Regions from separate parts of the Geobacillus sp. C56-T2 genome, predicted to be linked through region 3. Evidence: riboswitches for the same ligand, from Rfam matches in the RefSeq annotation. Region 3 holds a riboswitch; each other region holds the start of a gene.
The links. A riboswitch is a leader RNA that binds a small molecule or an ion and turns the genes downstream of it on or off. The one in region 3 is predicted to bind S-adenosylmethionine.
Positions count from the first base shown of each region.

Region 1: it holds a riboswitch for S-adenosylmethionine, as region 3 does, so the genes downstream of both, mtnW (2,3-diketo-5-methylthiopentyl-1-phosphate enolase) here and GC56T2_RS14745 (methionine ABC transporter ATP-binding protein) in region 3, are expected to answer to the same signal.
Region 2: it holds a riboswitch for S-adenosylmethionine, as region 3 does, so the genes downstream of both, GC56T2_RS06605 (hypothetical protein) here and GC56T2_RS14745 (methionine ABC transporter ATP-binding protein) in region 3, are expected to answer to the same signal.

Region 1 is NZ_VJWB01000001.1:908,148-912,436, forward strand. Features, by position in the region: gene GC56T2_RS04670 (pyridoxal phosphate-dependent aminotransferase) at 1-1,149, shown strand, start outside; SAM riboswitch class I at 1,247-1,354, shown strand; gene mtnW (2,3-diketo-5-methylthiopentyl-1-phosphate enolase) at 1,422-2,663, shown strand; gene mtnX (2-hydroxy-3-keto-5-methylthiopentenyl-1-phosphate phosphatase) at 2,660-3,322, shown strand; gene GC56T2_RS04685 (methylthioribulose 1-phosphate dehydratase) at 3,319-3,951, shown strand; gene GC56T2_RS04690 (1,2-dihydroxy-3-keto-5-methylthiopentene dioxygenase) at 3,983-4,289, shown strand, end outside.
Region 2 is NZ_VJWB01000001.1:1,294,291-1,298,579, forward strand. Features, by position in the region: gene GC56T2_RS06595 (ABC transporter permease) at 1-478, shown strand, start outside; gene opp4A (oligopeptide ABC transporter substrate-binding protein) at 492-2,276, shown strand; SAM riboswitch class I at 2,327-2,431, shown strand; gene GC56T2_RS06605 (hypothetical protein) at 2,498-2,833, shown strand; gene GC56T2_RS06610 (VOC family protein) at 2,860-3,243, shown strand; gene GC56T2_RS06615 (PaaI family thioesterase) at 3,795-4,277, shown strand.
Region 3 is NZ_VJWB01000001.1:2,958,014-2,962,302, forward strand. Features, by position in the region: gene GC56T2_RS14735 (MetQ/NlpA family ABC transporter substrate-binding protein) at 315-1,163, opposite strand; gene GC56T2_RS14740 (methionine ABC transporter permease) at 1,180-1,848, opposite strand; gene GC56T2_RS14745 (methionine ABC transporter ATP-binding protein) at 1,838-2,866, opposite strand; SAM riboswitch class I at 3,043-3,152, opposite strand; gene GC56T2_RS14750 (hypothetical protein) at 3,227-3,574, opposite strand; gene GC56T2_RS14755 (thioredoxin family protein) at 3,722-4,036, opposite strand; gene GC56T2_RS14760 (toprim domain-containing protein) at 4,033-4,289, opposite strand, start outside.

The sequences.
Region 1 (4,289 bases), 2.0 Mb from region 3:
CTGCTTGAACAGCTGCCGAAGCAGTTTTTTGCTTCGCTTGTCGCCAAAGTGGGAGAGAAAATCAAAGCCGGGCATGATGTCATTAATTTAGGGCAAGGCAATCCGGACCAGCCGACGCCGAAGCATATCGTTGAGGCGATGCAGCGGGCGGCGGCCAATCCGAAGTACCATAAATATTCGCCGTTTCAAGGCTACTCGTTTTTGAAAGAAGCCGTTGCCGCCTTTTATGCGCGCGAGTATGGAGTTAAGGTCGACCCGACCCGCGAAGTCGCCATTTTGTTTGGCGGCAAGGCCGGGCTTGTCGAGCTGCCGCTTTGCCTCGTCAACCCGGGCGATGTGGTGCTCGTCCCGGACCCGGGCTATCCGGATTACTGGTCGGGAATCGCGCTCGCCCGCGCGCGGATGGAAATGATGCCGCTTGTCGCCGAGCAGCAATTTTTGCCCGATTACAGCGCCATTCCGGCGGCGGTCGCCGATCAGGCGAAACTGATGTTTTTAAACTATCCGAACAACCCGACCGGTGCGACGGCGACGAACGAGTTTTTCGCCGAGACGGTGGCGTTCGCCGCCAAGCACGGCATTGCCGTCGTGCACGATTTTGCTTACGGGGCGATCGGTTTTGACGGCAAAAAGCCGGTCAGCTTCCTCGAAGTTGACGGGGCGAAAGACGTCGGCGTCGAGATTTACACGTTTTCGAAAACGTACAATATGGCCGGCTGGCGCGTCGCGTTTGCCGTCGGCAACGAGCGGATCATTCGGGCGCTTGAGCTGCTGCAAGATCATTTGTACGTCAGCCTGTTCGGCGCCGTCCAAGAAGCGGCGGCCGCAGCACTTCTCGGCCCGCAAGATTGCGTCAACGAGCTTGTCGCGCTGTATGAAGCGCGCCGCAATACGTTCATTTCTGCCTTGCGCGAGATCGGCTGGGAAGCACCGGCGCCGTCCGGGTCGTTTTTCGCCTGGCTCCCCGTACCGAAAGGGTGGTCGTCCGCCGAGTTTGCCGATGTGCTCCTTGAGCGGGCGCATGTCGCCGTCGCTCCGGGCATCGGTTTTGGCGAGCACGGCGAAGGGTATGTGCGCGTCGGCCTATTGACCGATGAGGCGCGGCTCTGTGAAGCGGCGGAGCGGATCGGACGGCTCGGACTGTTTTGAAAAAAATGATTGACAACGGCGGCAAAGGCTGTCATAATTCAAAGTAAATTTGCCATACTCGCCAAAATCGTTTGACAAGTGTATAGTTACGCAAGCATTCTTATCAAGAGCAGGCGGAGGGACGAGCCCAATGAAGCCCGGCAACCGGCTTGGTACATTCAAGCACGGTGCTAATTCTTGCAGCGGAAACGCTGAGAGATAAGAAGAGCGCCATAAACGAATGACGCCTCTTCTTATGAAGGGGCTTTTTTCTTTGGAAAGAGGGATGAATGATGAGTGCAGTGATGGCAACGTATTTGCTTCATGACGAGAAAGACATCCGCAAAAAGGCGGAAGGGATCGCGCTCGGCTTGACGGTCGGCACATGGACCGACTTGCCGGCGTTGGAGCAGGAGCAGCTTCGCAAACATAAAGGGGAAGTGGTCGCCGTTGAGGAGCTTGGCGAAAGCGAGCGGGTAAACGCGTATTTCGGCAAGCGGCTGAAGCGGGCGATCGTCAAAATCGCCTATCCGACGGTCAACTTCAGCGCTGATTTGCCGGCGCTTTTGGTGACGACGTTCGGAAAGTTGTCGCTTGATGGGGAAGTGCGGCTGCTTGACCTTGAGTTTCCGGATGAGTGGAAGCGGCAATTTCCGGGGCCGCGCTTTGGCATCAGCGGCATTCGCGAAAAAGTCGGGGTATATAACCGCCCGCTGTTGATGAGCATTTTTAAAGGCATCATCGGCCGCGATTTGGCGTATTTGACGTCCGAATTGAAAAAACAGGCGCTTGGCGGCGTCGACCTAGTCAAAGATGACGAAATTTTGTTTGATAGCGAGCTTCTTCCGTTTGAGAAGCGGATTACGGAAGGAAAGGCCGCGCTTCGGGAAGTGTACGAACAAACGGGCAAACGGACGCTGTACGCCGTCAACTTGACCGGCAAAACGTTTGAACTGAAAGAAAAAGCGAAACGGGCCGCCGAGCTTGGCGCCGATGTGCTGTTGTTTAACGTGTTCGCCTACGGGCTTGATGTGTTGCAAGGGCTGCGCGAGGATGAAAACATCACCGTGCCGATTATGGCGCATCCGGCGTTTAGCGGCGCGATCACGCCGTCTGAGTTTTACGGGGTCGCCCCGTCGCTGTTGCTCGGCAAGCTGTTGCGGCTCGCCGGGGCTGATTTCGTCCTGTTCCCGTCGCCGTACGGCAGCGTCGCTCTCGAGCGCGAGCAGGCGCTTGGCATCGCCCGGGCGCTCACCGATGACCAAGAGCCGTTTGCGCGCGCCTTTCCGGTGCCGTCGGCCGGCATTCATCCGGGTCTCGTGCCCCTTCTTTTCCGCGATTTCGGCCTTGACAGCATCGTCAACGCCGGCGGCGGCATTCACGGCCATCCGGACGGGGCGATCGGCGGCGGCCAGGCGTTTCGCGCGGCGATCGATGCGGTGTTGGCCGGTCGGCCGCTCCGCGAAGCGGCTGTTGAAAACGAGGCCCTGCGAAAAGCGATCGACCGCTGGGGCGCTGTTGAGGTGGAAGCATGACAAGACAGCTTGTTCTCTTTTGTGATTTTGACGGCACGATTACGGAAAACGACAACATTATCGCCATTATGAAACAGTTCGCCCCGCCGGAGTGGGAGGCGCTCAAAGACGACATTCTCGCTGAGCGCATCTCCGTTCAGGAAGGGGTCGGGAAGATGTTTTCCCTCCTTCCGTCTTCGCTAAAGGGCGAAATCGTCGATTTTCTGCGGGGCACCGCCCGTTTGCGGGAAGGGTTTCGCGAATTCGCCGCTTGGACGAAAGAGCAGGGCATTCCGCTCTATGTGGTGAGCGGCGGGATCGACTTTTTTGTCTATCCGCTGCTTGACGGGATCATCGAACGAGAGCGCATTTTTTGCAACGGCTCCGATTTCAGCGGCGCGACGATCCGCATCACATGGCCTTACGCGTGCGACAGCGAGTGCCAAAACGGCTGCGGCTGCTGCAAGCCGTCGCTCCTTCGCAAGCTTTCCCGCCCGGACGGGTATCATGTCGTCATCGGCGATTCGATTACGGACCTAGCGGTGGCGAAGCAAGCGGATTACGTGTTGGCGCGCGATTTTTTGCTCCAAAAATGCCAGGAGTTTGGCTTACCCCATGCGCCGTTTGCGACGTTTTTTGATGTGATGGATCATTTGCAGCAGGTGGAGGTGATCGTATGAGCCTCGTCGTGCAAAAATGGAACGAGCTCGCCGGGGTGAAGGCCGAGCTTGCCGCCCGCGACTGGTTTTTCGCGACAAGCGGCAATTTGTCGATCAAAGTGACAAACGATCCGCTCACCTTTCTTGTCACGGCCAGCGGCAAAGACAAACGGAAGCAGACAGACGAAGATTTTCTGCTCGTTGATGGCGATGGAAACCCGGCGGAAGACACGCATTTGAAGCCGTCGGCGGAGACGCTGCTGCATGTCGAGATTTATCGGCGGACGAAGGCCGGTTGCGTCTTGCACGTCCATACGGTTGACAACAACCTCATTTCCGACGTGTACGCCCAAAACGGGGAGGCGGTTTTTTCCGGCCAAGAAATCATCAAAGCGTTCGGCATTTGGGAGGAAAACGCCGCGGTGCGCATTCCGATCATTGACAATGACGCCGACATCCCGACGTTGGCCGCTAAATTTGCGAAACATGTCGACGGCGATACGGGCGCGGTATTGATCCATAACCACGGCATCACCGTCTGGGGCCGCGACGCCTTTGAAGCGAAAAAACATTTGGAAGCATGGGAGTTTTTGTTCCGCTGGCAAGTAAAGCGGCTGCTTTTGCAACGGGCTGGCTTGCCAGTTGGTTGATCTATATTCATTTCCAAGGAGGATGAAAACGATGGCAGTCATTAAAGTGAAAAAAACTGGTCAAGTGATTGAGGGAGAGGACAACGTCCGCGCGTTTTTAAACAGCCAAGGTGTCTTGTACGAGCATTGGGATATTACAAAGCTGCCGGAACATTTGCGCGACAAGTATGTGTTAAGCGATGAAGAGAAAGCGGAAATTTTAGCGGCATTTAAAGACGAGATCGAAGACTTGGCGGCGCGCCGCGGCTACAAAACATGGGACATTGTCGCTTTGTCCGACGCGACGCCGAACTTGGATGAGCTGCTGAAAAAGTTTGAACAAGTCCACATTCATACAG
Region 2 (4,289 bases), 1.7 Mb from region 3:
TTTGATGCTCGTTATTGTTTTTGTCGCCATTGTGCCTAAATATAATGTATTGACGTTCATTTTGATCATGAGCGCGTTTTTGTGGACGGGCAAAGCCCGGCTGATTCGCGCCAAAACGCTGGCCGAGCGCGAGCTGGATTATGTCAGCGCGTCAAAAACGCTCGGTACGCCGGATTGGAAAATCATTATTTTTCAAATTTTGCCCAACCTTAGCTCGATCATTATCGTCAATTTGACGTTAAGCTTGGCGGGCAACATCGGCATCGAGTCCGGACTCACGTATCTTGGCTTCGGGCTGCCGGAGAGCACGCCGAGCTTGGGCACGCTCGTCAGTTACGCGACCAATCCGGATGTGTTGCAAAACAAATGGTGGGTTTGGTTGCCTGCGTCATTGCTTATTTTAGTGATGATGCTGTGCATAAATTTCATCGGCCAAGCGTTGAAACGTGCGGCTGATGCAAGACAACGACTAGGATAAGGGGGAAGAAAATGTGAAGAGAAAATGGCTGGCGGCTCTCGCCGCGCTCTTGCTCGTGCTCGCCGGGTGCACGGGCAAATCCGACACAACGAGCGGAAAGGGCAACAACAACGAAAAACCGGCGGCTCAGAAGGAAGACATCAGCAAATTCCCGATGACGGTGAAAAACGACGGGAAAATCATCGATGGCGGCGTGCTGAAATACGGCCTTGTGTCCGATACGCCGTTTGAAGGAACGCTCAGCTATGCGTTCTACACGGGAGCGCCCGACGCGGAGATTTTGCAATTTTTTGACGAGTCGCTTTTCCGGACGAACGGCGACTATGAGATTACGAATGACGGCGCTGCCACATACGAGTTGTCCGAAGACAAAAAGACGATGACGATCCGCATCAAAGACAACGTCAACTGGCATGACGGCCAACCGGTGACCGCCGAAGACTTGGAGTATGCGTATTTGGTCATCGGCCATAAAGATTACACCGGCGTCCGCTATGGCGATGCGCTCATCCAAGGCATCGTCGGGATGGAAGAATATCATAGCGGCAAAGCGGATAAAATTTCCGGCATTAAAGTCATCGACAAAAAGACGTTGACGATCACATGGAAACAGGCCAATCCGTCGGTGTTGACCGGCATTTGGGCGTATCCGCTGCCGAAGCATTACTTGAAAGACATTCCGATCAAAGACTTGGCGAAATCGGATAAAATCCGGAAAAACCCGATCGGCTTCGGACCGTTCAAAGTGAAGAAAATCGTTCCGGGCGAGTCGGTCGAGTTTGTTCGCAATGATGACTACTGGGCCGGCAAACCGAACTTGGAAGGCGTCATTTTGAGAGTCGTCAGCCCGCAAGTCGTCCTGCAAGCGCTGAAAAAAGGCGAAATTGACGTCGCCGAGTTCCCGACCGACCAATATTTGAACGCGAAAGGGACGAAAAACATTCAGTTTGTCGGCAGAGTGGACTTGGCATACAACTATATCGGCTTTAAACTCGGCCATTGGGATGCGAAAAAGCAGGAAAACGTCATGGACAATCCGAAATTCCAAAACAAAAAACTGCGCCAGGCGATGGCGTACGCCATCAACAACCAAGAGGTGGCCGACCGCCTGTATCATGGTTTGCGCTTCCCGGCGAACACGCTCATTCCGCCGTCGTTCCCGGGCTATCATGACAGCTCCATCAAAGGGTATACGTACAATCCGGAAAAAGCGAAACAATTGCTGGATGAAGCCGGATATAAAGATGTGGATGGCGATGGCCTCCGCGAAGATCCGAACGGCAAAAAATTCAAGATCAACTTCTTGGCAATGAGCGGCGGGGACATCGCTGAACCGTTGGCTAAATTTTATATGCAATGCTGGAGAGATGTCGGCCTCGATGTTCAGCTTGTGGACGGACGTTTGGCGGAGTTCAACTCCTTCTATGATATGGTCGAAAAAGACGATCCGAAAGTGGACGTTTACGCAGCCGCGTGGGGGACGGGCACGGACGTCGATCCATACGGATTGTATGGACGGAACGTCATGTTCAACTACTCGCGCTGGGTGAATGAGAAAAACGATGAACTGTTGGAAAAAGGCCATTCTGAACAGGCGTTTGACAAAGAATATCGCCGGAAAATTTACAGTGAATGGCAAAAATTGATGAACGAAGAAGTTCCGGTCATTCCGACGTTGTATCGTTCGGCCATTTATGCCGTCAACAACCGCGTCGCCAACTTCACGGTCGATCCGAGTTCGAAACTGACGTGGAAAGATGTCGGCGTCACGTCCGAGCAGCCGGAAGTCGAACAATGACGATTGCCGCCTCTGATGATGTATGATAAGATAGAAGACAAATTGCATACGTCTTATCAAGAGTGGGCGAGAGAACGGGCTTGATGACCCCACAGCAACCTGCCGCTGGCAAGGTGCTAACACCCGCAAAGCGATGTCGCTTTGGATGATAAGAACGGCCACCCCCTTTCGCGTCATTCCGAGGCGGAAGGGGGGTTTTTGATGATGGGAGGTGAGGGGGCGTGGCGGAACGACTGTCGCTGCGCGCTTGCATGGCGGCGCATTTGCCGGCGGCGACGTTTGCCGTTCACGTCATGCGCTGCGTGCGGACGGAGCTCATCCGGTTCGATCGCCGGGCGGTCGTGCATGTCGACCGCGGGGACGGCTATGTCCACTTGTATGGGGAAGCGCAAGGGACGATGATTTCCCTCGTGCTGACGAACGATGAGGTGGAGGAATGGAAAGCGGAGGGGCCGTACGCCCTTGACCGCTATCTATGGCAGGAGCTAGGAAAAAAAGGCATTTTTCCACCGCGAATGACCCCGTATTTGCGGGCTGTGTTTTCCATTGAATCGTAGAACATGAGAGAAAGGAAGAACAGCGAATGGCAGTCAAAAAATTTGAACACGTCGGCATCCAAGTGAAAGATATCGAAACATCGAAAGCATTTTATCAAAACGTCGTCGGCCTCGAGCTGCTCAGCGAGATGATTCATACGAATGGGACGATGAAACTGGCGTTTTTGGGGCTTGACGGCCAAGTCATCGTCGAACTCATCGAAGGATACAATCCGGATTTGCCGACGGAAGGAAAAGTGCATCACGTCGCATTTACGGTCGAAGGCATTGAGCAGGAGAAAGAGCGGCTCGTGTCGCTTGGCGTTCCGCTCGTTTGGGAGGACATTACCGAGCTTCCGAACGGGGCGAAATATTTGTTTTTCCTCGGCCCGGACGGGGAATGGATCGAATTTTACGAGCCGGAACGATAAGAAGAATGAAAACAGGCGGCCCGCGATTTTGCATCGATCGGGCTTTGGGCGCCAGAGCGTGGCTGGCGCCTCTTTCTATTTTCTTGCCTTGACCGCACGTCGATCGGTGGCATAGAAGACCGGTGAAAAACCGCTGTCACACACCAATCGGTGGCCTTTTTACTCAGAAAAGTTCCATGGGCAGTGTGATCTCCCTCCACCTAGGGGTGAAAACCTCGCGCCAGTGCGGCATTTTCACGGAAAGTTCCGTGGGCAACGGGTTGCCCTTCATCCGGGGATGAAAATCCGCGTCAGTCCTGCATTTTCACAGAAATGGGTGGCCAGCTGTATTTTTCCCGAAATCACCAGCCTTATAGGTCCTGTCAGCTTCGTTTTGCACGGATGGCAGTCCGTGTATGGGCTGACATTCGGGAACGATTCCTGATGGAGCCGCTTCGTTGTTCATGACGCTCATTGTGGCATGGACAGCAACTTTGGGGCGAAAAGTGCGCTTTAGGGGTCGAGGCCTTTCCGATTGGATGATATACTAGAAAAAGAGGGGAGGAGATTTCGTGGAAGAAACGATCGTTCACGCTATTCAAGACGACTATCCGGATGAATTCGCTTGGTGCTATGGCTGCGGCCGTTTGAATGAGACGGGCCACCATTTCCGCACCGGATGGCAAGGGGACAAGACGGTGACCGTATACACGCCGCGCCCCGAACATACAGCCATCCCTGGATTTGTGTACGGCGGATTGATCGCCTCGCTCATCGACTGCCACGGCACCGGTTCAGCGGCGCTGGCGCTGCACCGGAAAAACGGCCATGAGCCGGGCAGCGGGGAGACGCCGCCGCGCTTTGTCACCGCTTCGCTGCACGTCGATTTTCTCAAACCGACGCCGCACGGGGTGCCGCTTGTGGCCATCGGCACGGTGACGGAAATTCATCCGAAAAAATGGCAAGTTGACACCGAAGTGTTCGCGAACGGTGAATTATGCGCCCGCGGGCAAGTCATCGCCGTCGTGATGCCGAAAACGTTTGTCCGCTCTTAACAAGCAACGGGA
Region 3 (4,289 bases):
CCGGCCGCAGCCAGTTCAATCATCGCCATCTAAGAGGCTGGTGATTTCGTGCAAAAATACTGCTGAGTTCCATCCATTTCTCAATGAGAGAAACCTCACAGAATCAGCTTTCTTTTCTGAATGAAAATATGCCTCCAATTGGTGTGTCAGCGGTTTTTCACCGGCCTTCTAGGTGATGAGCGCTGCCCTTGGCGCAAGCGGGAGGGCTCAAGCCGCTGACCCGCCGTTGTCGCGCGCTGCACGGCCTCATCATTTCGCCGCTCGTTGCCTTGTTAGAGCCGCTGACGAAAAATAACGGGAGCGAACCGCTCCCGTTATTGATTGTTTTCCGCCGCTGGAATGACGGCGCCTTTATATTTTTCCTTAATGAAGTCTTGAATTTCTTTCGACTGCAGCACTTCCACCAACGTTTTGATTTCTTTCCGGTTTTCATCACCTTTGCGCACCGCCACAATGTTGACATACGGGTTGTCTTTCGGCGATTCGACGGCGATCGGATCTTTCGCCGGATCCAAGCCCGCGTCCAGCGCATAGTTGGCATTGATCAGCACCGCATCGCCTTCGCCGTTTTTGTAAATTTGCGGCAGCAGCCCAGCGTCGACATCGGCCTTAAACTTCAAATGCTTCGGATTTTCAACGATGTCATTCACCGTCGCTTTCGTTTTATCGACGCCCTCTTTCAGCTTAATGAGCCCTTTTTCTTGCAGCATCGACAAAATGCGGCCGTGGTCGGCGACCGAGTTGCTCATGATGATCGTTGCGCCATCCGGCAGCTCTTCGATGCTTTTGTATTTTTTCGAGTACAAGCCGATCGGCTCAATATGAATGCCACCGGCGTTAACGAATTGGTAGCCATGCTCTTTCATTTGCGACTCTAAATAAGGAATGTGTTGGAAGTAGTTGGCATCAATTTCTTTGTCAGCCAACGCTTTGTTCGGCAAAATATAGTCTTGGAACGTAATGATCTCCAAGTCAATGCCTTTTTCCTTCAAAATCGGTTTCGCTTTTTCCAAAATTTCCGCATGCGGCACGTTCGAGGCGCCGACTTTCAGTTTTACCAATTTGCCGTTGCCGCCCTCATCTGCGGCGTTGTTGTTGCCGCCGCAAGCCGCCAAGGCGAACACCAAGACGGAAGCGAACAGCACGCCAAGCCATTTTTTCATCGGTTTTTTCCTCCTTTTATCGTTTATCTATTTTGGAAGTGACAACGTCACCGATCCACTGAATGACAAAGACAATCACAAGCACCAACACGGTCGCGACAAACGTCACATCGTTATGGCTGCGCTGAAATCCTTCCAAATATGCCAAATTCCCAAGTCCACCGGCGCCGACAACGCCAGCCATCGCCGTGTAGCCGACAAGCGACACCGCGGTGACGGTAATCCCCGAAACAAGGGCTGGCAGCGATTCCGGCAAAAGCACCTTCCAAATGATCGTCCACGTCGAGGCGCCCATCGCCTGCGCCGCTTCAATGACCCCTTTGTCAATTTCGCGGAGGGCGATCTCAACCATGCGGGCGTAAAACGGCGCCGCGCCGATGATGAGCGCCGGCAGCGCCGCGTTGGCGCCGAGCATCGTCCCGATGAGCCATTTCGTAAACGGAATAAGCAAAATGATCAAAATAATGAACGGAATGGAGCGGAAAATGTTGACGAACGCCGCGATGACCGTATTGGCCAGCCGGTTCTCCCATAGGTTTCCCTTTGCCGTTAAAAATAACAGCAAGCCAAGAACGATCCCGAGGACGAACGTGGCGGCGACCGCCATGCCGGTCATGTACAGCGTCTCGACCGTTGCCGCCCACATCGTTTCCCATTGCACGTTCGGCAGGAGGTTAGCGAGCATCGTGAATCACCTCCACCGCCACTTGTTGGTCTTGAATATAGTCGAGCGCCCGACCGATTTCATCCGCCGCCCCGTCGATGTGCACAAACAGCACGCCGTAGGCGCCTTGATGGGTGTGCGAGATTTTTCCTTGCAAAATGTTGACATCAACGGCAAATTGGCGGACAACTTGCGTAATGAGCGGCTGTCCAGCGGCGGCGCCGACAAACGTCAACTGCGCGATCACCCCGTTCGGGTATTGGCCGAACAGATGCGAGACAGCTTCTTCGGTTTCCTCCGGCTCGACCAGCTGCTTGACGAACCGTTTCGTAATCGGTTGCTGCGGGTTCCGGAACACGTGCAGCACGTCGCCTTGTTCAACGATTTTGCCGCTTTCCATCACCGCGACGCGGTCGCAAATTTTGCGAATGACGTGCATTTCATGGGTGATGAGCACGATCGTCAGCCCGAGCCGCTTGTTGATGTCAACGAGCAAATCCAAAATCGCGTCCGTCGTCTGCGGATCGAGGGCGGACGTTGCCTCATCGCAAAGCAGGACTTTCGGATTGTTGGCGAGCGCCCGCGCGATGCCGACCCGCTGCTTTTGCCCGCCGCTCAGCTGGGACGGATACGCCTCTTCCCGCCCGGTGAGCCCGACAAGCTGGATGAGCTCATCGACGCGCTTTTGCCGCGCCTCTCTCGGAACACCGGCGATCTCGAGCGGAAAGGCGATATTTTCCCTGACGGTGCGCGACCAAAGCAAGTTGAAATGCTGGAAAATCATGCCGATTTCCTGACGGGCGTTTCGAAGCTCCCGACCTTTCACGCGCGCCATGTCGCGGCCGGCGACGATCACCCGACCGCTCGTCGGTTTTTCCAATCCGTTTAACAGCCGAATGAGCGAACTTTTTCCGGCCCCGCTGTAGCCGATAATTCCAAAAATTTCCCCTTCGCGAATCTCAAGCGACACGTTGTCAACGGCTGTCACCGCACCGTTGGCCGCTTGGTATACTTTCGTCACCTGTTCAAGGGTGATCATCGTTTCACCTTCCTTTCTTGCCGTTCGCTTCCCGTTCGCCAGCAGGCGCAAGCCCCGCCGCCGAGCGCGCCTGCGCAAGCGGCCGAAGCGGGCTGTTCACGCCCAGCGTCCAAGCAAGCGCAAAAAGAAAACCTTTCTGCCCGCGGAGAACAGAAAGGTATTGTCTACCATTCCGTCTCTTATCTCTCAAAGCAGGCTGCTTTGTGTGAATTGGCACCATTTCAGCACAAGCGCTGACGGTTGCCGGGCTTCATTGGGCACATCCCTCCACCTCTCTTGATAAGAGCGCAACGCGAATGTATTCAATTTGGTTACGAATGTGATTGTATCACTGGATGTCGAATCGTGTCAACCCATTTTTTATCCGACATGCCGATACGGCTTGGCCAAATGGAGGAGCGACTCCAGCAGCAATAAATGGCGGAAGCTTCCCGATACGTGCACTTCTTGCAGTCGGACGAGCTGCTGCAGCTTCAGCTCACCGCTCAGCAAGGAGGCGAGCGCTTCCTTCGAACCGCGCACCGTCAACGTGTTTCGTTCATCGTTCTCGCACTCAACGATGGCCGGCTCTTTGCCAAGCAAGACGGAAGCGGCCTCCCCGTCGCTTTCAAACCGAACGCATAACTGCTCGTCCGGCAAAATCGGCAACAAATGACGCAACATTTGCATCCGCTCGATGAACCGTTCCACAAATTCACGCACTTCCATTGACCATCACCCCCATGTCCTTTGTTCTCTATTTCCATATGTGGGGGCAAGAATCCTTTACAAAAATCTCGACAGCCTGTTGACGAACGGACGCCGTTTTTGTCATTTCCCAAGAAATGTGTCAAACGGAGTCAAAAAAGGGCACAGTCAACGAGGCAGCCGGGCTTGCAGTTGCTCATACAAATCGGTGACGGAAGGGAACGCATACCATTTGCCCGCCATCGCTCCGTCAACAAAAAGAAGCAAGCATGGAACGCTGGAAATTTGCCACTCCACTGCCTGCTTGGGAATATAGTTGATATCCGTTTCGTAAAACGGCAACGTCGGGAATAGCTGCTCGATAATCACGAGCAACCGTCGCGCCAATTGACATGTGCCGCACAGCGGGGTATACAAATACAGCGCCAAAAGCGGCTCGTTCTCAATCGTTTTTCTGAGCTCATTGCGATGGATCGCGTTCACCCGCTTCCCCCCTTCATCAACCATTCCATGCGCACCTCAAAATCGGCGCGCAGCAACACTTGCGCCAAATGCCAAAGCGGAGCGGCCGCCACTTCCCGGTACGCCCGGTCAATATAAATATGTTCGGCTTCGGGAAACATGCGGCGAAACTGGCGGCGCAGCTTCTCCCCCGCCTCATCGGCGTCGGCAAGCACGTATACATCTTGGCCTTCGAACTCGTCGGCCAACTCTTCCAGGCGGGCATCGCTGATCG